4 regions of the Streptomyces sp. CO7 genome follow, and region 4 is predicted to be linked to each of the others. Evidence: riboswitches for the same ligand, from Rfam matches in the RefSeq annotation. Region 4 holds a riboswitch; each other region holds the start of a gene.
The links. A riboswitch is a leader RNA that binds a small molecule or an ion and turns the genes downstream of it on or off. The one in region 4 is predicted to bind cyclic di-AMP.

Region 1: linked by a shared signal. The riboswitch ahead of ACOV8S_RS24915 (M23 family metallopeptidase) and the one ahead of ACOV8S_RS16885 (NlpC/P60 family protein) in region 4 are both predicted to bind cyclic di-AMP.
Region 2: linked by a shared signal. The riboswitch ahead of ACOV8S_RS17685 (transglycosylase SLT domain-containing protein) and the one ahead of ACOV8S_RS16885 (NlpC/P60 family protein) in region 4 are both predicted to bind cyclic di-AMP.
Region 3: linked by a shared signal. The riboswitch ahead of ACOV8S_RS02330 (M23 family metallopeptidase) and the one ahead of ACOV8S_RS16885 (NlpC/P60 family protein) in region 4 are both predicted to bind cyclic di-AMP.

What each region holds. Positions count from the first base shown of each region.
Region 1 covers NZ_JBRIOU010000008.1:14,353-19,407, reverse strand. The annotation lists gene ACOV8S_RS24930 (dihydrofolate reductase family protein) at 1-829, shown strand, start outside; tRNA gene ACOV8S_RS24925 (tRNA-Met) at 879-952, shown strand; gene ACOV8S_RS24920 (PP2C family protein-serine/threonine phosphatase) at 1,094-2,227, shown strand; cyclic di-AMP (ydaO/yuaA leader) riboswitch at 2,471-2,610, shown strand; gene ACOV8S_RS24915 (M23 family metallopeptidase) at 2,622-3,656, shown strand; gene ACOV8S_RS24910 (aldo/keto reductase) at 3,791-4,735, shown strand; partial or broken gene trmB (tRNA (guanosine(46)-N7)-methyltransferase TrmB) at 4,756-5,055, opposite strand, start outside.
Region 2 covers NZ_JBRIOU010000004.1:1,061,435-1,066,489, reverse strand. The annotation lists gene ACOV8S_RS17700 (NADH-quinone oxidoreductase subunit M) at 1-111, shown strand, start outside; gene nuoN (NADH-quinone oxidoreductase subunit NuoN) at 108-1,769, shown strand; gene ACOV8S_RS17690 (polyprenyl synthetase family protein) at 1,930-2,940, opposite strand; cyclic di-AMP (ydaO/yuaA leader) riboswitch at 3,372-3,559, shown strand; gene ACOV8S_RS17685 (transglycosylase SLT domain-containing protein) at 3,562-4,044, shown strand; gene ACOV8S_RS17680 (HAD family hydrolase) at 4,057-4,890, opposite strand.
Region 3 covers NZ_JBRIOU010000002.1:96,332-101,386, reverse strand. The annotation lists gene ACOV8S_RS02335 (GntR family transcriptional regulator) at 60-767, opposite strand; gene ACOV8S_RS02330 (M23 family metallopeptidase) at 951-1,703, opposite strand; cyclic di-AMP (ydaO/yuaA leader) riboswitch at 1,717-1,886, opposite strand; gene ACOV8S_RS02325 (M16 family metallopeptidase) at 2,113-3,501, opposite strand; gene ACOV8S_RS02320 (M16 family metallopeptidase) at 3,498-4,853, opposite strand.
Region 4 covers NZ_JBRIOU010000004.1:901,774-906,828, forward strand. The annotation lists gene ACOV8S_RS16875 (pyridoxamine 5'-phosphate oxidase family protein) at 39-524, opposite strand; gene ACOV8S_RS16880 (hypothetical protein) at 1,404-2,687, shown strand; cyclic di-AMP (ydaO/yuaA leader) riboswitch at 2,946-3,105, shown strand; gene ACOV8S_RS16885 (NlpC/P60 family protein) at 3,113-4,273, shown strand; gene ACOV8S_RS16890 (hypothetical protein) at 4,398-4,751, opposite strand.

The sequences.
Region 1 (5,055 bases), on a different contig from region 4:
CTACACCACCGACGGGGGCGCATCGCGGGCGCAGGAGGCGCTGCGTGGCCAAAAGGACGCCGAGGTGGTCCCGGTGGGACCGGAACTGGACTGGCGGGCCGTCCTGGAGCACCTCCACGCCGCGTACCGGGTGCGGCGGCTGATGGTGGAGGGAGGCGGCAGCGTCCACACCCAGCTGCTGCGGCTCGGACTCGCCGACGAGCTCCAGCTGGCGCTGGCCCCGCTGCTGGTCGGTGAGCCGGGCGCGCCGCGGCTCTTCGGTCCGGGCGGCTACCCGCCGGGCCGGCTGCGGCTGGAGGAGACCCGGCCGGTGGGCGACGTGGTGCTCGCCCACTACCGGCCGGTCGCCCCGGGCGAGGGTTCGTCGGCCTCCGCAGCCGACCGGTACTGGCTGGGCCTCGCCTGCGACCTGGCCGGGGAGTGCCCGCCGTCGCGCACCGCGTTCAGCGTGGGCGCGGTGGTGGTGGCCGAGGACGGGACCGAGCTGGCCCGCGGCCACTCCGGGGAGGGCGGCGACCCGGTGGTCCACGCGGAGGAGGCGGCGCTCGCCAAGATCGACCCGGCCGACCCGCGGCTGCCCGGGGCCACCGTCTACAGCAGCCTGGAGCCCTGTGCCCGTCGTGCCTCCCGGCCGGCCCCGTGCGCGCGGCTGATCCTCGACGCGGGGGTGCGGCGGGTGGTCACCGCCTGGCGGGAGCCCGACACCTTCGTGGCGGCCGCGGACGGCAGCGGGGTACTGGCGGCGGGCGGCGTCCGGGTGGTGCTGCTGCCCGAGTACGAGGAGCGCGCCGTGCGGCCCAACCACCACCTGCTCGGCGGGGCGACGTGAACCGATTCGCTTTTCCCCCGCGCCATGTCGTACAGTGAAGACACAACGACGCGGGGTGGAGCAGCTCGGTAGCTCGCTGGGCTCATAACCCAGAGGTCGCAGGTTCAAATCCTGTCCCCGCTACTGAAGACTCAGGGCCGGAATCCTTCAAGGATTCCGGCCCTGAGTGTTTGCGTCCGCATGCTCAGGCGCCCGTCCGTCCGCCTTCATCCGGGCGGAGGTCAGCGGTCGCCGCTTCCGGCCCGGCACGGGACCATGGATTCCATGCTGAGGCGAGGCGGGCCGGTGGATCCGGAGGTCGAGGAGCCCCTCGGGCCGGGCCGGCGGTGGATCCATTACGCCCGTCTGGTGCTTCGGGTGCTGCCCTTCCTGGCCCTGGTCCTCGGCCTCGCCTACGACAGTGTGACGCCGCGGGACGTGACCGCCGTACCGTTCTTCGCCGCCGCCCCGTTGATCGCCGCCCCCCTTTACACCCTGCGCGCCACGGTGGGCATCGGACTGCTGTCGACGGGTCTCACCCTCTACGTGCGGCTGACAAGGGACGCGGACTCTCCCGCCCTGATGATCACCGAGCTCTTCACCGTCGTCATCGTCTCGGTGCTGTCCTGCGTCATGAACACCGCGGTGCACCGGGTCGACCTGCGCCTCGCGTCCGCCCGGCAGATGGCCGAGGCGGCGATGCGGGCCGTGATGCCGCCGCCGCAGCGGCGGATCGGCTCCCTGCGGATCGCCTCCCGGTACGAGGCCGCCCTGCAGGAGGCGAACATCGGCGGCGATCTCTACGCCGTGCACGACACCCCGCACGGCGTGCGGATGGTGCTGGGGGACGTGCGCGGCAAGGGGATGGAGGCCGTGGCCGCGGTCGCGGTCGTCGTCGGCGCCTTCCGCGAGGTGGCGGAACGGGCCGACACCATCGAGCAGGCCGCGGAGCACATGGAGCAGGCGGTGGTGCGCGAGCGGGACCGACGGGCGGTGGAGCTGGAGCAGCAGGAAGGCTTCGTGACGGCGGTGTTCGCCGAGTTCTCCCGGGACGGCCGGAGCGTGTCGATCGTCAATCACGGTCATCCGCCGCCGCTGCTGCTGGAGCCCGGTGCGCCGCCGCGGCTGCTGGACCCGGGGGAGTCCGGCAGTCCGCTCGCCCTCTCGGAACTCGCGGGGCCGCCCAGGCCCGGACCGCCCGTGCCGCTGCGGCCGGGCGCCACGGTGCTCTTCTACACCGACGGTCTGACCGAGGCGCGGGACGAGGACGGGGTGTTCTACGACCCGGTCGCGCGGCTGGACGGTCGGGTCTTCCGGGAGCCGGAGGACCTCCTGCGGTTCCTGTCCGAGGACGTGGCCCTGCACTCAGGAGGAGACGTCGAGGACGACATGGCCCTGCTCGCCGTACGGACCCTGTGACCGGCCCGGACGCGCCAGCGGCACCCGGGACCGCCGGGGACGCTGCGGAACGCTGCGGAACGATCAAGCCAAGGCGGCGGTGGGCGTGTGACCGAAGCCATGTCCGTTTCGCCCTGATGAACCTCCATAGGTTCAGTCCACAGGGTCGGACGATGTGAAGGAACGGCTTGGAATTGAGCCACCGCTTCTATTAACGTTCGATAACGCAGCGCGCGGCTGTCCCAGCCGTCACAAGCGACGGCTCCGTGCGCTCTGCCGAATCCCGCGAGGGAACCGGGGAACCACTTTCCGGGGTGAATCGGGCGTATCTCCGTATACGCGCGTAGGAGACCTTCCCGCTCCGAACCCGTCAGCTAACCCGGTAGGCGAGACGGAAGGAAAGGAGCGCGCCCCCGTGGCGTCCAACCCCCCTGCCCCTGAACTGCCCTTCGTGCCGAGCCAGCGTGTGGCCGCCGACGCGTACGGTCCCGCCGGGTTCGCCGGCGAGGGCTCCTTCGAGGAGTGGAACCCCAGCGAGGGGACGGTCTCCAGAGGCCGTCACCGGGTGGCCAAGCAGCGGGGCCTGGCCCGCAGTTCCACCGTCCTCGGCGTCGGTGTGATCGCCGCCGTCGGTGCGGGTGGCATGGCCACCGCCGCGCCCGGCAAGGCTCCGGTGCACATCACCATGCCGCAGATGCCCTCGCTGGACCCGGTCACCTCCCTGCTTCCCGGCGGCGACGAGACCGAAACCGCGGCCGCGGAGCAGGCCCCCAGCGTCCTCGGCGAGATGGGCGTCGCCCCGGCCGAGACCGCCTCCCCCGCCGACGCCGGCGAGGCGCTGCGCACCCGCATCATGGCGCAGGCCGCCCAGCAGGAGCAGGAGGCCGAGACGCAGGCCGTACTGGAGGCCCAGGAGGCCGCCGCCCAGGCCGCCGCCGAGAAGGCGGCCAAGGAGAAGGCGGAGGCACAGGCCCGCGAGGCCGCCGCCGAGAAGGCGGAGGAGGAGGCCAAGGCCAAGGCCGAGGCCGAGCGCATCGCCAAGCTGGCGGCCAGCTTCGTCTCGCCGGCGTCCTCCTACACGATCACCTCCACCTACATGCAGGCCGGCTCCATGTGGTCCTCCGGCTACCACACGGGCCTGGACCTCGCGGCCCCCACCGGCACGCTGCTGAAGGCCGTCCACACCGGCACCGTCACCGAGGCCGGCTGGGCCGGCTCGTACGGCTACCGGACCATCCTCACCCTCGAGGACGGCACCGAGCTCTGGTACTGCCACCAGTCCTCGATCAACGTCAGCGTCGGCCAGAAGGTGTCCACCGGCGATGTCATCGGCCGGGTGGGCGCGACCGGCAACGTCACCGGCCCGCACCTGCACCTCGAGGTGCACCCGGGCGGCGGCGACGGCGTCGACCCGATGGCCTGGTTGGCCGCACGCGGCGTCAACCTCTGACCGGCGCCGGTCCCTTCGGCCGCGGGTTCCTCTCCTCGTCTCCGTAGCCCTGCGATCCCCGACACCTTCGAACCGCTGCGGTCGGCCGGCTGCGCCCCGGAATGCGCGGCCGGCCGGACGCGTTGGTCACCGTCATGAGTGAACTGCGCAAGCTGGGTACGTCCGGCCTCGAGGTGTTCCCGCTCGCCCTCGGCGGCAACGTCTTCGGATGGACCGCCGACGAGCGGGAGTCCTTCGCCGTCCTCGACGCGTACACCGCGGTGGGCGGCAACTTCGTCGACACCGCCGACTCCTACTCCGCCTGGGTGGAGGGCAACGAGGGCGGCGAGTCGGAGACCGTCATCGGCAGGTGGCTCAAGGCCCGCGGCAACCGCTCCGAGGTCGTGATCGCCACCAAGGTGAGCCAGCACCCGCAGTACCGCGGGCTGTCGGCCGCCAACATCAGGGCGGCGGCGGAGGCGTCGCTGCGCCGGCTGGACACCGACCACATCGACCTGTACTACACGCACTTCGACCAGCCCGGGACGCCGGTCGAGGAGATCCTGCTCGCCCTCGACCAACTGGTCCGCGAGGGCAAGGTGCGGGCGATCGGCGCCTCCAACATCACCGCCGAACGGCTGCAGGAGTCGCTGGACTTCTCCGAGCGCGAGGGCTTCGCCCGCTACACGGTCGTCCAGCCGCACTACAACCTGGTCTCCCGCGACACCTACGAAGGCCCCCTGCGCGACGTCGCCGAGCGGGCGGGCCTGGCCGCCGTGCCGTACTACGCGCTGGCGTCCGGCTTCCTGACCGGCAAGTACCGCCCGGGGACGACGGTGGACAGCCCCCGGGCGACCGGAGCGGCCCGGCACCTGGAGAGCGAACGCGGCCGGCGCGTCCTGGCCGCCCTCGACGGGATCGCCGAGGCGCACGGAGCGTCCCCGGCCACGGTGGCCCTGGCCTGGCTGGCCGCCCGCCCGACGGTGGTCGCGCCGATCGCCTCCGCCCGCACGGTGGACCAGCTGCCCGCCCTCACGGCGGTCGCCGGCCTGCGGCTCACCGACGAGGAGACGGCCCGGCTGGACGCCGCCTCCGGCTGATCCGCCCCGCCGCCGGTTCCTCAGACCCGGTGGAAGAGCAGGTCGCGCACGACGTGTCCCTTGTCCAGTCCCTGACCCTCGAACCGGGTGAGGGGACGGAACTCCGGCCGGGGCGCGAAGTGCCCGTCGGGCTGCGTGTTCGCGAAACGGGGGTGCGCGGTCAGCACCTCCATCATCTGCTCCGCGTACGGCTCCCAGTCCGTGGCGCAGTGCAGCACCGCGCCCCGGCGGAGCCGGTCGGCGGCCAGGTTCAGGAACTCGGGCTGGATCAGCCGCCGCTTGTGGTGCCGCTTCTTGGGCCAGGGGTCGGGGAAGTAGAC
Region 2 (5,055 bases), 160 kb from region 4:
CTGGGCGTCTATCCGCAGCCCCTCACGGACCTCGTCAACCCGGCGGTCCGGCACACCATGTCCGACGTGCAGCAGCACGACCCCGAGCCCGAGGTGGAGGCGGCCAAGTGAGCGCATCAGCCGTCCACGGCCTGTGGACAGACCTGGCCGCCCCCGCGGACGGGTCGATCGCCAAGATTCCGGCCCCGACGATCGAGTACGCGCAGCTGTCGCCGGTGCTGATCGTCATCGGCGCGGCGGTACTGGGCATCCTGGTGGAGGCCTTCGTGCCGCGCCGGGCCCGCTACTACGCGCAGCTCTTCCTCTCCGCCGTCGCGCTCACCGCGGGCTTCGCCGCCGTGGTGGCGCTCGCGGTGGGCGGGTACGCGACCACCCGGGCGGGCATCGCCGCCGAGGGCGCGATCGCGGTCGACGGGCCCGCGCTGTTCCTGCAGGGCGTGATCATGCTGGTCGGTCTGGTCGCGATGTTCACCTTCGCCGAGCGCCGGCTCGACCCGGAGGCGCACGGCAACCGGGTGGACTCCTTCGCCGCGCAGGCGGCGTCGGTGCCCGGCAGCGACAGCGAGAAGGCGGCCGTGAAGGCCGGCTTCACCACCACCGAGGTGTTCCCGCTGCTGCTCTTCGCGGTCGGCGGCATGCTGGTCTTCCCGGCCGCCAACGATCTGCTGACCCTGTTCATCGCGCTGGAGGTCTTCTCCCTCCCGCTGTACCTGCTCTGCGCACTGGCCCGCCGCAAGCGGCTGCTGTCGCAGGAGGCCGCGGTCAAGTACTTCCTGCTGGGCGCCTTCGCCTCCGCGTTCACCCTCTTCGGCATCGCGCTGCTCTACGGCTACTCCGGCTCGGTCGCCTACGGCCGGATCGCCCAGGTCGTCGAGGGCACGGTCGGCGAGGTCAGCCCGGCGCTGGCCGGCACCATGGGCAACGACGTGCTGCTGCTCCTGGGCGCCGCGCTGGTGACGATGGGTCTGCTCTTCAAGGTGGGCGCGGTGCCGTTCCACATGTGGACCCCGGACGTCTACCAGGGCGCTCCGACCCCGGTGACCGGCTTCATGGCGGCGGCGACCAAGGTGGCGGCCTTCGGCGCGCTGCTGCGGCTGCTGTACGTGGTGCTGCCGGGGCTGCGCTGGGACTGGCGGCCGGTGATGTGGGGCGTGGCCGCGGTCACCATGGTGATCGGCGCGATCGTCGCCATCACGCAGACCGACATCAAGCGGCTGCTGGCCTACTCCTCCATCGCGCACGCCGGGTTCATCCTGGCCGGTGTGATCGCGGCGAAGCCGGAGGGGATCTCCTCGGTCCTCTTCTACCTGGCCGCGTACTCCTTCGTCACCGTCGGCGCCTTCGCCGTAGTGACGCTGGTGCGCGACGCGGGCGGCGAGGCCACCCACTTGTCCAAGTGGGCGGGTCTCGGGCGGCGTTCGCCACTGGTGGCGGCGGTGTTCGCGGTCTTCCTGCTGGCCTTCGCGGGCATTCCGCTGACCTCCGGGTTCGCGGGGAAGTTCGCCGTCTTCAAGGCGGCGGCGGAGGGCGGCGCGGCCCCGCTGGTGGTGGTCGGTGTGCTGTCGTCCGCGGTCGCGGCGTTCTTCTACATCCGGGTGATCGTGCTGATGTTCTTCAGCGAGCCCAAGCCGGACGGGCCGACGGTCGCGGTGGCGTCGCCGCTGACGACCGCGGCGATCGCGGTCGGCGCGGCGGTCACCGTCGTGCTGGGCGTGGCGCCGCAGTACTTCCTGGACCTGGCGAGCCAGGCGGGGATCTTCGTCCGCTGAGCCGGGGCGTCCCGACGAGGGGCGTCCCGGCGAGGGGCGTCCCGGCGACGGGCGGTCCGACGACGGCGTCCCGGCGACGGGCGTCCGTGCGACGCCGAAGGCCCGGTTCCCTCGGGGGGAGCCGGGCCTTCGGCGTGCGGTGCGGGGGCGGGGCGCGGGGTCAGCCCGCGCGGTGCACCACGGCGTCGCAGAGGTGCATGAGGGCCGTCCTGGCCTCGCACTCCGGCAGCGGGGCCAGCGCGGCACGGGCCTCCTGCGCGTAGCGGACGGTGTCCGCCCGGGCGTCCTCCAGCGCGGGGTGCTCCCGCAGCCGGGCGACCGCCTCGGCCAGGCGCGCCTCGTCCGACAGGTCGGAGTCCAGCAGCGCGCACAGGGCGACGTCCTCGGGCAGCCCCAGCCGCTCCACCCGCTCGCGCAGCCGCAGCACCGGCAGCGTGGGGATGCCCTCGCGCAGGTCGGTGCCGGGGGTCTTGCCGGAGTCGGAGGAGTCGGAGGCGACGTCCAGGACGTCGTCGGCCAGTTGGAAGGCCACGCCCAGCCGCTCGCCGTACTGCGTGAGCACGTCCACGACCTGGTGGTCGGCGCCGGACATCATCGCGCCGAAGCGGCAGGCGACGGCGACCAGCGAGCCGGTCTTGCCGGCCAGCACGTCCAGGTAGTGGTCGATGGGGGAACGCCCGGCGGACGGGCCGGCGGTCTCCAGGATCTGCCCGGTGACCAGGCGCTCGAACGCCTCGGCCTGCACCCGCACCGCCTCCGGGCCGAGGTCGGCCAGGATGTGCGAGGCACGGGCGAAGAGGAAGTCGCCGGTGAGCACCGCCACCGAGTTGTCCCAGCGGCTGTTGGCGCTGGGCACGCCGCGGCGGACCTCGGCCTCGTCCATCACGTCGTCGTGGTACAGCGTGGCGAGGTGGGTGAGCTCGACGACGACGGCCGAGGGAACGATCCCCGGCGCGTCCGGATCGCCGAACTGCGCGGCGAGCATGACGAGCAACGGACGGAACCGCTTGCCGCCCGCCTTCACGAGGTGCTGAGCGGCCTCGGTGATGAACGGGACCTCGCTCTTGGTGGCTTCGAGCAGACCTTCCTCGACGGCCGCCATACCTGCCTGGACGGCGGTCTCCAGCGCCTGGTCCCGAACCCTCAGCCCGAACGGCCCGACCACGGTCACGAGGGGTCTCCTGTCTGCTGGTGTGTGCTGACGATCACACGGCTTGTCGATAGGTCATTGCCATCACCCCACTCAGCGTATCCGGTCGGGTTTGGATCACCGACAGCCCCCACCCGCCAGATGGCCGGAGACGCCCTGTCCGTTTGAGGGGAGATTGCCGGATTGGTGACCTCTTAAGTCGGTTTATGTGATCGTCGGCCGATCCGTGACATGGACCACAGGGGCGCGCGGTGGACGGACGGGGTCCAATGGCCCGAAGTCGCCCGCGAGCAGCGGCGGTTGAGAGGTGGGCCCCGGTGCGGCCCCGGTGGACGAATCGCCCTCAATCATGATCAACCATCATGATCCACGGAGATCGTACTTGTTTCGGATATCCGCTCTCGCATACGTTTCGCGCCAGCCGGGCGGAACGCCGAATCCTGCCGCCGCCCGCACCCCACAGACCCATTCCACGCACGGCAGGAGCGGGGGACCCAGGTACACCGCCGGACCGGAGCGCGCGAGAGCGCGCCTCCGGGACGGCTAGGGGTGAAGCCTGCCGTCCCATCGGGCGGCGGGCCGGGCAGCCTTTCTGGCCCGAATCCGACAGCTCACCTCGCAGGCGCCGGAGAGGAAGAACGCATGTCCCGTCTCACCCGTACCGCGTCGGCCCTCGCCGTCGCCGCGGCCGTCGTCGCCGCGCCGATCGTGGGCGCCACCGGCGCCTGGGCCGCCGAGACCCCCACCGCGCAGACCTCGGTCGCCGTCGCCCCGGGCAACAAGGTCACCCACCTGGCCGCCACCACGGACAGCCTCGACGGCTGGATCCGCGAGGCCCTCGCCGTCATGGCGAAGCACGGCATCCCGGGTACCTACGAGGGCATCCACCGCAACGTGATGCGCGAGTCCTCGGGCAACCCGCTCGCCATCAACGACTGGGACATCAACGCGATCAACGGCATCCCCTCCAAGGGCCTGCTGCAGGTGATCGACCCCACCTTCGACGCCTACCACGTCGAGGGCACCGACACCTCGCCGTTCGACCCGGTCGCCAACATCGTCGCGGCGTGCAACTACGCCGCCGACCGCTACGGCTCGATCGACAACGTCAACAGCGCCTACTGAACCCCGCTCCCCTCAGGGGAACAACCGCTCGAGGACGACGGCCACGCCGTCGTCCTCGTTCGTCGTGGTGACCTCGTCGGCGACCGCCTTCAGCTCCGGGTGCGCGTTGGCCATGGCCACCCCGTGGGCCGCCCAGCGGAACATCGGGACGTCGTTCGGCATGTCACCGAAGGCGACGGCGTCCTGCGGGCCCAGGCCGAGGCGCGACGCGGCCATGGCCAGCCCGGTGGCCTTGGTGACCCCGTGCGGCTGCAGCTCCACCGTCCCGGGGCCGGACATCGTCGCGGTGGCCAGCGAGCCGACCGCCGAGGCCGCCACCGCGGTCAGCTCGTCGTCGGTGAGCTCCGGGTGGGACAGCAGGACCTTGGTGATCGGCCGCTCCCACAGGTCGCTCCGGCGGCCGACCCGCTCCGCGGGGAGCGTGGGCCGCGCCATCCGGTAGCCCGGCTCGATCAGCGTGAGCCCCTGGACGCCGTCCTGGTCGACGGCCGCGTACACCTGGCCCACCTCGGCCTCGATCTTGCCGAGGGCCGTCTCCGCCAGCTCCCGGTCCAGGGTCATCGACCACACCAGCCGGTCCCGGTCCGCGTCGTAGAGCTGCGCGCCCTGGCCGCACACCGCGAAACCGCCGCCGATGCCGGCCAGCAGGTCGCGTACCCGCGGCGCGGGCCGGCCGGTCACCACCAGGTGCCGTGCGCCGGACCGCGCCACCGCCCCCAGTGCCGCACGGGTGCGGGCGGAGACGGTGTCGTCGTCGCGCAGGAGCGTGCCGTCCAGGTCCGTGGCGATCAGGGCGTACGCGGGGAGCGTGCGGGAGGGGGGCGCATAGGCGGCGGGTGCGGGCATGATCAGAGAATACGGACCTCCCGGAGCGCCCCCGTGACGGGTTGACACGTCAACTGGATATGTGCAATAGGGCGTTGCCCCCCTCAGGTGAGCGCCCCACGCGGCGCGGCGGGGCGAGCCGCGTCCCGGGCAGGCGGTCGCCCCGGGCATGCGGTCGCGTCAGGT
Region 3 (5,055 bases), on a different contig from region 4:
AAGACACGGCGAACGACGGGGCGGGAAATTGCACCCGCTTCTTGTATACGGCCCTCTTGTTAATTACGGAGGCCATTCATGTTTACGGCATGTTGCGAGGTCCTCACGCCGTCCGGGCGCGCCGCGCCCCCGCGGTTCTGGCCGGGAATGCGCAGCCGGTACAGCTCGGCGGAGCGCTCGGTGTGCAGGGCGGTCACCTGCCGGGCCCGCTCCCCGTCGCCGCGGGCCACGGCGTCCACGATGGCGCCGTGCTCCGCCCAGGTCTCCACGGGCGCGGGCAGCGGGTCGAGCGCGTACATCCAGGCGATCTTGTGCCGCAGCTGGGTGAGCGTGGCGGTCAGCGCGGCGCTCCCGCAGGCCTGGGCCAGCGTCTCGTGGAACCAGCCGCCCAGCGACCGCAACTCCTCCCCGTACCCGCGCCGGGCCCGCTCCTGACCCAGTCTGACCAGGCCACGGAGCACCTTGAGGTGGGCCTCGGTGCGCCGCTGGGCGGCCCGGGCGGCGCCCAGCGGCTCCAGCAGCAGCCGCATCTCCAGCAGGTCGGCGGCCTCCTGCTCGGTCGGCTCCGCCACGCAGGCCCCGGCGTGCCGCCGGGTCACCACGAAACCCTCGGCCTCCAGGGTGCGCAGCGCCTCGCGGACCGGTACGCGGGAGACGCCGTAGCGGCGGGCGAGGAGTTCCTCGGTCAGCCGGCTCCCGCGCTCGTGGACCCCGGCGACGATGTCGTCCCGGATCGCCGTGCATACCGAATGCGCGGGAATACGCATGCCGACCTCCGCCTCGATGAATAAGGCGACTCTAAGGCAATGGGCGTGAATTTCCGACGGGAAGTCACGCGGGAGAGGGAATTTTCGGCCGCTCCCCCGCCCGGTGCGCCCGGATACCGTCCGGAACGACGAAAAAGCCCCCCGTCCCGGAAACCGGGGCGGGGGGCATTCGCGCGGGTGGCGTCAGAGGTTCACGCCGTGGGAGCGGAGGTAGGCGACGGGGTCGATGTCGCTGCCGTACTCCGGGGAGGTGCGGGCCTCGAAGTGCAGGTGCGGGCCGGTGACGTTGCCGGTGGCGCCGGAGCGGCCGATGTGGGCGCCCGGGGTGACCGCCTGGCCGACGGCCACGCTGACCGAGGACAGGTGGCCGTACTGGGTGTACGTGCCGTCGTGCATCTTGATGACGACCTGGTAGCCGTAGGCGCCGCCCCAGCCGGCCTCGACGACGGTGCCGCGGCCCACGGAGCGGACCGGGGTGCCGGAGGCGGCGTGGAAGTCGATGCCGGTGTGGCTGCCGGAGGACCAGATGCCGCCGCCCGCCTGGTAGGAGGTGGAGACGTACGACCCGGCGATCGGGCTGACGAACATGTTGAGACGGCGGAGGCGCTCACGCTCGGCCTCGCGGGCGGCGCGCTCCTCGGCGGCCTCGCGCTCGGCGCGGGCCTTCTCGGCGGCCGCGGCGCGGGCGGCGGCCTCGACGGCGGCCCGCTCCTGGGCCTCGGCCTGCTCGTCGATCTGCTCGGCGACGGTGTCGCCGATGGTGACGACGGGGAGCAGGCCGCTGGTCTCGGCGGGGGTCTCCGCCGCGACGGCGGGGCTGGCCAGGGTGCCGACGACGCCGGTGGTGGTGAGAGCGGCGAGGCCTGCCAGGCCGGCGGTGGTGCGGCTGGTCCGGCCGGGACGACGATGCCTGCCGGGGGCGCAGTTGAACGCCATGAAGTGGCTGAGTCCTTTCCTTCCCTCTCGCCTGCCGGGTTAGCTGTCGGGTTCGGAGCAGGAAGGTCTCCTACGGGTTCCTCCCGCGGTGCGGAAGGCGCCCGATTCACCCCAGGGGTACCGCTCGGGTGGGTCCCCGGCTCCCCTGGCTCGCGCCGTACGGGGATTAGGCGATGACTGCCCGGCGCCGCGGATGCGGAGCACAGGTGTGGCGGGCAGCCGGATCGAAGCTAGTTGGGTGATCAATCGGATAACAAACGGATCAAGACTTTTGTAGCGCACGCCACAGGGCAAACCGGACCCTTCTACGCGCATCGCACGCTCGCGGACGAGCCGGTGCCGGGCCGAACGAAGCGGGCCCCGGCGGCCGTAAGGCTCACCGGGGCCCGAAACCGGCCTGGACGGGCCGCTACTCGGCGCTCACCACGGTCACCTCGCCGATGCCCAGCTCGCGCACCGGGCCGGCGATCTGCGCGGCGTCGCCGACCAGGACCGTCACCAGACGGTCCACCGGGAAGGCGCTCACCACGGCCGCGGTGGCCTCCACCGTGCCGGTGGCGACGAGCTGCTGATAGAGCGTCGCCTGGAAGTCGTCCGGCAGGTGCTGCTCCACCTGGTCGGCCAACGTGCCGGCGACCGCGGCGGCCGTCTCGTACTTGAGCGGCGCCACGCCCACCAGGTTCTGCACGGCGGTGTCCCGCTCGGCGTCGGTCAGGCCGCCCTCGGCGAGGGTGCGCAGCACCTGCCACAGATCCTGCAGCGCGGGGCCGGTGTTGGGGGTGTCCACCGACCCGCTGATCGCCAGCATCGCGGCGCCCGAACCGTCGGGAGCGGAGCGCAGGACCTGCCCGAAGGCGCGGACGCCGTACGTGTAGCCCTTCTCCTCGCGCAGGACCTTGTCCAGGCGGGAGGTCAGCGTGCCGCCCAGGCAGTAGGTGCCGAGCACCTGGGCCGGCCACACGCGGTCGTGGCGGTCCGCCCCGGTGCGGCCGATCAGCAACTGCGTCTGGACGGAGCCGGGACGGTCCACGATCACCACGCGGCCGGTGTCGTCCGACGTCACCGCCGGCACCGGGCGCGGAGCGGCCTGGGAGCCCTTCCAGGCGCCCAGGGTCTCGGCCAGCAGGGCGTCCAGGTCGACGCCGGTGAGGTCGCCGACCACCACGGCGGTCGAGGTGGCCGGACGGACGTGCCGCTCGTAGAAGGCGCGCACGGCGGCCGCGTCGATCTTCTCGACGGTCTCCTCGGTGCCCTGACGGGGGCGCGCCATCCGCGAGTTCGCCGGGAAGAGCTCCTTGTAGAGCTCCTTGGCGGCACGGCGGGCCGGGTTGGCCAGCTCGTGCGGGATCTCGTCGAGCCGGTTGCGCACCAGGCGGGAGACCTCGTCCTCGGCGAACGCCGGGGCGCGCAGCGCGTCGGCCAGCAGGCCCAGCGCCTTGGGCAGCCGGGAGGCGGGGACCTCCAGGGAGACCCGCACGCCGGGGTGGTCCGCGTGCATGTCCAGCGTGGCGCCGCACCGCTCGAGTTCGGCGGCGAAGTCCTCGGCGGAGTGCTTGTCGGTGCCCTCCGCGAAGGCGCGCGCCATGATGGTGGCGACGCCGTCCAGGCCGAGCGGCTCGGCGTCCAGCGGGGCGTCCAGCAGCACCTCGACGGCCACGACCTGCTGACCGGGGCGGTGGCAGCGCAGGACGGTCAGGCCGTTGTCGAGGGCGCCGCGCTCGGGCGCGGGGAACGCCCACGGCTTGGGCTCGCCGGCCTGCGGCTGGGGGTGGAACTCCATGGTGGCCAGGTCGGTCACTTGGCCTCCTCCTCTTCGTCCTCGTCGCCGTCGGCGTCCGCGCCCTCGGGAGTGATCGGTTCGTACACCAGGACCGCGCGGTTGTCGGGGCGCAGGCGGGCCTTGGCGACCTCCTGGACCTCCTCCGCCGTCACCTCCAGGACCCGCTCCACGGCGGTCAGCGCGAGCTGCGGGTCGCCGAACAGGACGGCGTACCGGCACAGTTCGTCGGCGCGGCCGGAGACCGTGCCGAGGCGGTCCAGCCACTCGCGCTCCAGCTGGGCCTGGGCGCGCTCCATCTCCTCGGCCGTCGGGCCCTCGGCGGCGAGCCGGGCCAGCTCCTCGTCGACGGCGGCCTCGATCACCGGCACCTCGACGTCGCCGGAGGTCTTGACGTCGAGCCAGCCCAGCGAGGGCGCTCCAGCCAGTCGCAACAGGCCGAAACCGGCCGTCACCGCGGTGCGGTCGCGGCGCACCAGGCGGTTGTAGAGGCGGGAGGACTCGCCGTAGCCGAGGATGGTCAGCGCCACGTCGGCGGCGTCGCAGGCGCGGGTGCCGTCCTCGGGCAGGCGGTAGCCGGCCATCAGGGCGCGGGCCGGGACCTCCTCGCGCACGACCTCGCGGATCTCCCCGCCGACGACCTCCGGCAGCGCTCCGTCCCGCGGGGCGGGCTTGCCGTCGTGGGAGGCGATGGAGCCGAAGTACTTCTCGACCCAGGCGAGGGTCTGCTCCGGGTCGATGTCGCCGACCACCGACAGCACCGCGTTGTTGGGCGCGTAGTAGGTGCGGAAGAACGCGCGGGCGTCCTCCAGGGTGGCCGCGTCCAGGTCGGCCATGGAGCCGATCGGGGTGTGGTGGTACGGATGGCCTTCGGGGTAGGCCAGCGCGAAGATCTTCTCGAAGGCCGTGCCGTAGGGGACGTTGTCGTACCGCTGGCGGCGCTCGTTCTTGACGACGTCGCGCTGGTTCTCCATCGACTCGTCGTCGAGGGCGGTGAGCAGGGAGCCCATCCGGTCGGCCTCCAGCCAGAGCGCGAGCTCCAGCTGGTGGGCCGGCATGGTCTCGAAGTAGTTGGTGCGCTCGAAGCTGGTGGTGCCGTTGAGGGAACCTCCGGCTCCCTGCACCAGCTCGAAGTGACCGTTGCCCTTCACCTGGGCCGAGCCCTGGAACATCAGGTGCTCGAAGAGGTGGGCGAGGCCGGTGCGGCCCTGGACCTCGTGCCGGGAGCCGACGTCGTACCAGAGGCACACCGCGGCGACCGGGGTCAGGTGGTCCTCCGAGAGCACCACGCGGAGCCCGTTGGCAAGGCGGTGCTCGGTAGCTGTGAGGCCTCCTGAGCCTGCCTCGGCTGTGGCCGTGTGACCCATGGGCATGTACGTCCCTTCGCTCGCCTGAAACTTGTGTGTCCGGACTGCCTGTCACTCTATGCAACCGAGGGCGGTTGCCGTGAGGTTCCCGATACGTCACATTGCCGCCCGATCCGGGGACACTCCGGCCCGCCGGGAGCTTCGCCGGCCGCGTGGACGGCCGCTCGGCGGTCCCGTCGGCCGGCCGCTCCGGCGGCCGCGACCCCGA
Region 4 (5,055 bases):
CCGGACGGCGCCCCGTCGTCGTGGTCACGTGTCGGCGGTCACGTCCGGCGCACGCTGCGGAGCGGCTCGCCCGGCTTCCAGGTCTGCACGACCATGTACTCGTCGTTCTCCACGGACACCCGCACCACCTCCGTGAGGTCGACGCGGAACAGGTGGAAGGCGTCCGGGTCGGGCGGGGAGACCTCGCCGACGTACCGGCTGCGGGCCTCACCGTCCTCGACCGGGACCGCACGGCCGGCGACCCGAACGTCGCCGCCGCCCATCCCCACGCCCGGACCCGGGTTGGCCTGCAGGTTGAAGCGCGGGTCGCGCAGCAGGTCCCGGGCCTTCAGCGAGCCCGGCATCATGCCGAGCCAGAGGTCGCCGTCCAGGAAGCGCACCTCGATGCCGGTGGTGCGGGGTGACCCGTCACTGCGGAGGGTGGCGAGGACGTGGTGGGTGAAGTCGCCGAACCGCTTCTCGACCACCTCGGCGAGTTCGGGTTCGGCCAGGGAGAACGCTGCCCAGTCGGTGATGCTCGTCATGGCCGTCAGTCTGCCCTCCACCCCGAAGCCGCTCGGCACGCTCCGCGAGAAACCGGGCCGTCCGTCCTCCGCCAGGACTGGTACGCAGCCGGCGGCCGTCAGCCGACGGGAGAGCACCCGGCGGTGCAGACGGTTGTACGCGATCCCCCCGTACACCGGCAGCAGCACGAGGAGAGCCATCGCCCCCAGGAACAGGTACTCCCCCGTCAGCACTGCCGGCAGGAGGACCACCGCGCTGGACACCCAGCCGACGAGGTGCGCACGGCGCGCAGGAAGCCGGGTCAGCGTCTCGAACCTGACGTGGGCCCGGATCAGGTCCAACTGGCCCTCGGCCTCGGGCCGGTCGGGCAACCGGCCGGGCCTCATCCCCGGGAACATCCCTCCGAAAGCGGGTGGAAGGGTCGCCATGGTGGCCGCGGCACGACGCCTACCGTCGGGCGAGGGGTCCCGGTCCAGGACGAGGACGACCGTGTGCTCGATGAACCGGCGCTCCACCCGCAGGTGGGAGTAGCGGTATCCGTAGCACTCGGCGATGTGCACCAGCACGGCGGCCGACTTCTGCGGGTGGGCGGCGGAATCACGGATCACCACCGTGGACGCTCCCGCGGCGACCTGCCGCATGAGGTCGACGAGACGGGGGTCGTGCAGGGCGTTCACCAGCAGCTCCGAACAAGTCGAAAATCTTGTGTCCTACCCGAGACCCGCAGCCCCCCGGGACGGTTGTGCAGGAAGAGGCCGAAGCGTGGGCCTCTGGTTCCCCCGCATGCCCGCGCCGACGTGGGCCCCGGGGACCGGACGGGGCGGGCGGTACGGCACAATTCCCCTACTCGGCAGCGGAGTTGCCGTAGGGACGATCGGGTGCGGGAAGGCGGACACGGCGTGGCGGTGCAGGAGGCGAGGCAGGGCGCCGACGCGGCGAAGGACGCCCACGGGGGCGGCTGCACGTGCGGGGACTGCCCGCACGGGGCGCGTGCGGGGCATCGGAAGGCCGTGGCGGCCTTCCTCCACCAGCGGGACGAGTTCGCCGCAGGGAAGGGGTTGCCGGCCGCGGTCGCCCATTCGGCCTCCGCCTCCCGGCAGTGGGTCTCCGACGAGCTCACCCAGTCCGCGGCCGAAGTGGCCGAGCGGAGCCGGTCCGAGGGGCAGGCGTGGCTTGCCCGGCTGTGGCGGACCACGCTGTACGCGGTGTGGGGCGCGGCGGTGGTGTTGCTGCTGGTCCAGGCACTCACGGCGATCGGCGCCGGCTGGACCTCGGCGCGCACGGCCGGACTGCTGGCCGCGCTGCTGACGGGCACCGCACTTTCCGCGGCTTCCTGGTTCCACCGGGACAAGGGCGGGGTGCTCGCCCCGGTGATCGGCGAGGACAACCGCCTGTCCACCTCCCGGGCGGTGGCCGCCGCGTGGGTGCTGTTCACCGCCTTCGCCGTGCTCACGCTGGCCGGTCAGCTGGCCGCCGCCTCCGGGCACCGCAGGCGCGACGAGCTGATCGCCGGTCTGGAACTGGCCCGGGGCGCGGGTGTGGTGACGGTGCTGGCCGTGGTCTGTGCCATCGCGGTGCTGGTCCGGCGGGTGGTGAGCCTGCGGGTGCAGGGGCAGCGGCTCCAGAAGGTCCGCGCCCACCGGCCCCGTGCCGCCGACCTGCTGACCGACGACTCCGGCCGGGGCAGCTTCGCCGACATCCAGTACGTGGTGATCTCCGCCGTGGCGCTGGTCTTCGGCCTGGTCCGGCTGGCCCGGCGCCCCGAGCAGCTGCCCGACCTGCCGTGGGGGCTGGCCGTGGTGGTGCTGGTGTCGGCGGCGACGTACCTGGCGGGCAAGTACGCGGAGGGCGGGCGCGCGGTCGTCCTCTCCGTGGTGCGGGCGCGCGAGGCAGGTGACCTGGACGGTCCGATCCGCACCGGCGACGACATCGAGATCCGTGGCGCGGGCTTCGTCCCGCCGGGGGCGCAGAGCGCGGACCGGCTGTCGCGGATGGTCGTCCGGATAGGAGCGGTCAACGTCCACGTGCCGCTGGTCCCGGTCGCGGGCGGCTTCAGCAACCCGTCCGACACGGTGCTGACCGTCCCGGTGCCGGCCGACGTGGAACCCGGCCGGGTCGAGGTCCAGGTCGTGACGGCCGCGGGGCTGGAGACCAACAAGGTGGTCGTCGACATCACCGAGTGACACCGCCCGGCGAACCGTGCGCGGGCTCCGCGTGGGCGCACGGCGCGTGGCGCGGGCGGCGCACGGCGCGGGCGGCGCCTGATGCGGGCGGCGCGCTGGCGGTGACCGCACGCCGCATGCCCGTCACACAACGCCACGCTCACCCCAAGGTCACGAAAACGTATCGGGCATATCGAACACCGTCCTTCACAGGGACCCCACAGGTTGGCTAACGTGCCCGCGGGCCGTCCGATCCCGACCGGCGAACCTCGCAGGTCCGTGCGGCCCCCGCCGAGTCCGGCCGCGCGCCGGAGCCGGGGACCCGCACGCACCACCTGGGGTGAATCGGTTCGGCCGCCCCGCCGGACCGTAGGGCAATCCTTCCGGACGTCACGCCCGAACCCGACAGCTAACCCGGTAGGCGGGAGACGGAAGGAGTCGCCGCCTTGGCGTCGCACCGAAAGCCCCGCCCGGCCGGCCTGCTCGCGGGCATACGCACCCCCGCGCTGGCGACCGTCGCCCTCACCTCCGTGGCCCTGCTCGCCCAGACCGCACAGGCCGCGCCGTCCGACCGCCCCGGCCTCGAAGAGGTGCAGGAGAAGGTCGACCGCCTCTACCGCCAGGCCGAGGCCGCCACCGAGAAGTACAACTCGGCCAAGGAACAGAGCGAGAAGCAGCGCAAGGACCTCGACAAGCTGCTCGACGAGGTCGCCGAGCGCACCGAGGAACTGAACGAGGCCCGCGAGAAGCTCGGTTCGTACGCCGCCGCCCAGTACCGCTCCGGCACGGCCCTCCCCGACACCGCCACCTTCCTCCTCTCCGACGCGCCCCAGGACTACTTCGACCAGGCCCAGCTGATGGACCGCCTGACCGGTCGCCAGCAGGACGCTGTCGAGGAGTACGTGGAGAGACAGGCGGACACCGCCGAGAAGCGGCAGGAGGCCACCGAGAGCCTGAAGACGCTCAACTCCTCCGAGAAGAAGCTGCGCACCAGCAAGGCGACCGTCCAGGCGAAGCTCACCGACGCCCGTGAACTCCTGGCCGAGCTGACCGCCGAGGAGAAGGCGCGGCTCGCCGAGATCGAGCGGAAGAAGGAGGAGGAGGCGCGCCGGAAGGCGGAGGAGCTGGCCGAGCAGCAGGCGGCCGAGGAGAAGGCCCGCGAGGAGGCGCTCGCCGAGCAGGAGGCCGAGGAGACCGCCGGCGGCAGCGGCTCGGGTACCGGCTCCGGCGGCACCACGGAGGCTTCCACCTCACTGGGGCAGAAGGCGGTCACCTTCGCCGAGGCGAAGATCGGCCTGCCGTACGTCTGGGGCGCGACCGGACCGGACTCCTACGACTGCTCCGGCCTCACCCAGGCCGCCTGGAAGTCCGCCGGCGTGGACCTGCCGCGCACCACCTACGACCAGGTGAACGCCGGAACCGCCGTCCCCGTCTCCGAGGCCCGGCCCGGCGACCTGGTCTTCTTCTACGACGACGTCACCCACGTGGGCCTCTACATCGGCGGGGGCATGATGATCCACGCCCCCAAGCCCGGCACGTACGTGCGCGAGGAGTCGATCTACTACGACGGCGAGGGCTCCATCCACAGCATCGTCCGCCCCGCCTGACCGGACGGACATACGCGGACGGCCGAGGCTGAAGGCCGAACGCTGACGTACCGCGCGGACGGCCCGCACGCTCGATGCGTGCGGGCCGTCCGTGTACCTGCGTCACCGGCTCACCGGCGCCGGATCACGTCCACAGCACCGCGATGAAGATGTTCACCATGGTCAGCGCACCCACCAGGGCGAACTGCCCCTTGTCCACCCGCTCTTCGTCCCGCTTCACGTAGACCAGGCCGAGGATCACGATCAGCAGCAGCAGCTTGATGCCGATCTTGATGTGGTTGACCGAGCCGCCCTGGGCCTCGTTGAGGCCGACCAGCACGATGCCGGTGACCAGCATGGTGAGGGCGCCGTGCAGCATGCCCGGGGTGAAGCGGGCGGTGCCCTGACCGATGGCCTTCATCTGGTGGAAGAAGCCGCCGAGGAGCGCGGCGATTCCGATGATGTGAAGACCGACGAAGATGTGCAGGAGAACGTCCATGGCGGGGAGCCTAGCCACCGCCGTCGAGGGCTCCGGCGGCGGGCCGCTCGTAGCACCCCGCCCGTCACATCCGCCCCATAAGTATGCATTCGGTCATCCCGCCCCACGGTTCCACCAAGATCGAACCTGCGCCTTTCACCCTCGCACTCCATCGTGACTCTTTGCATTCATCTGCGTACAAACCGTTACCGGATGGTGACGAACCGGATTAGCGTCCTCCTCCAGGTGCCCGACTCCCCCTCCGTCGTCCTGACCGGGACGGCGTCGGACACCTCATCGAAGGCTCCGGCGGCGGCCCGCCTCC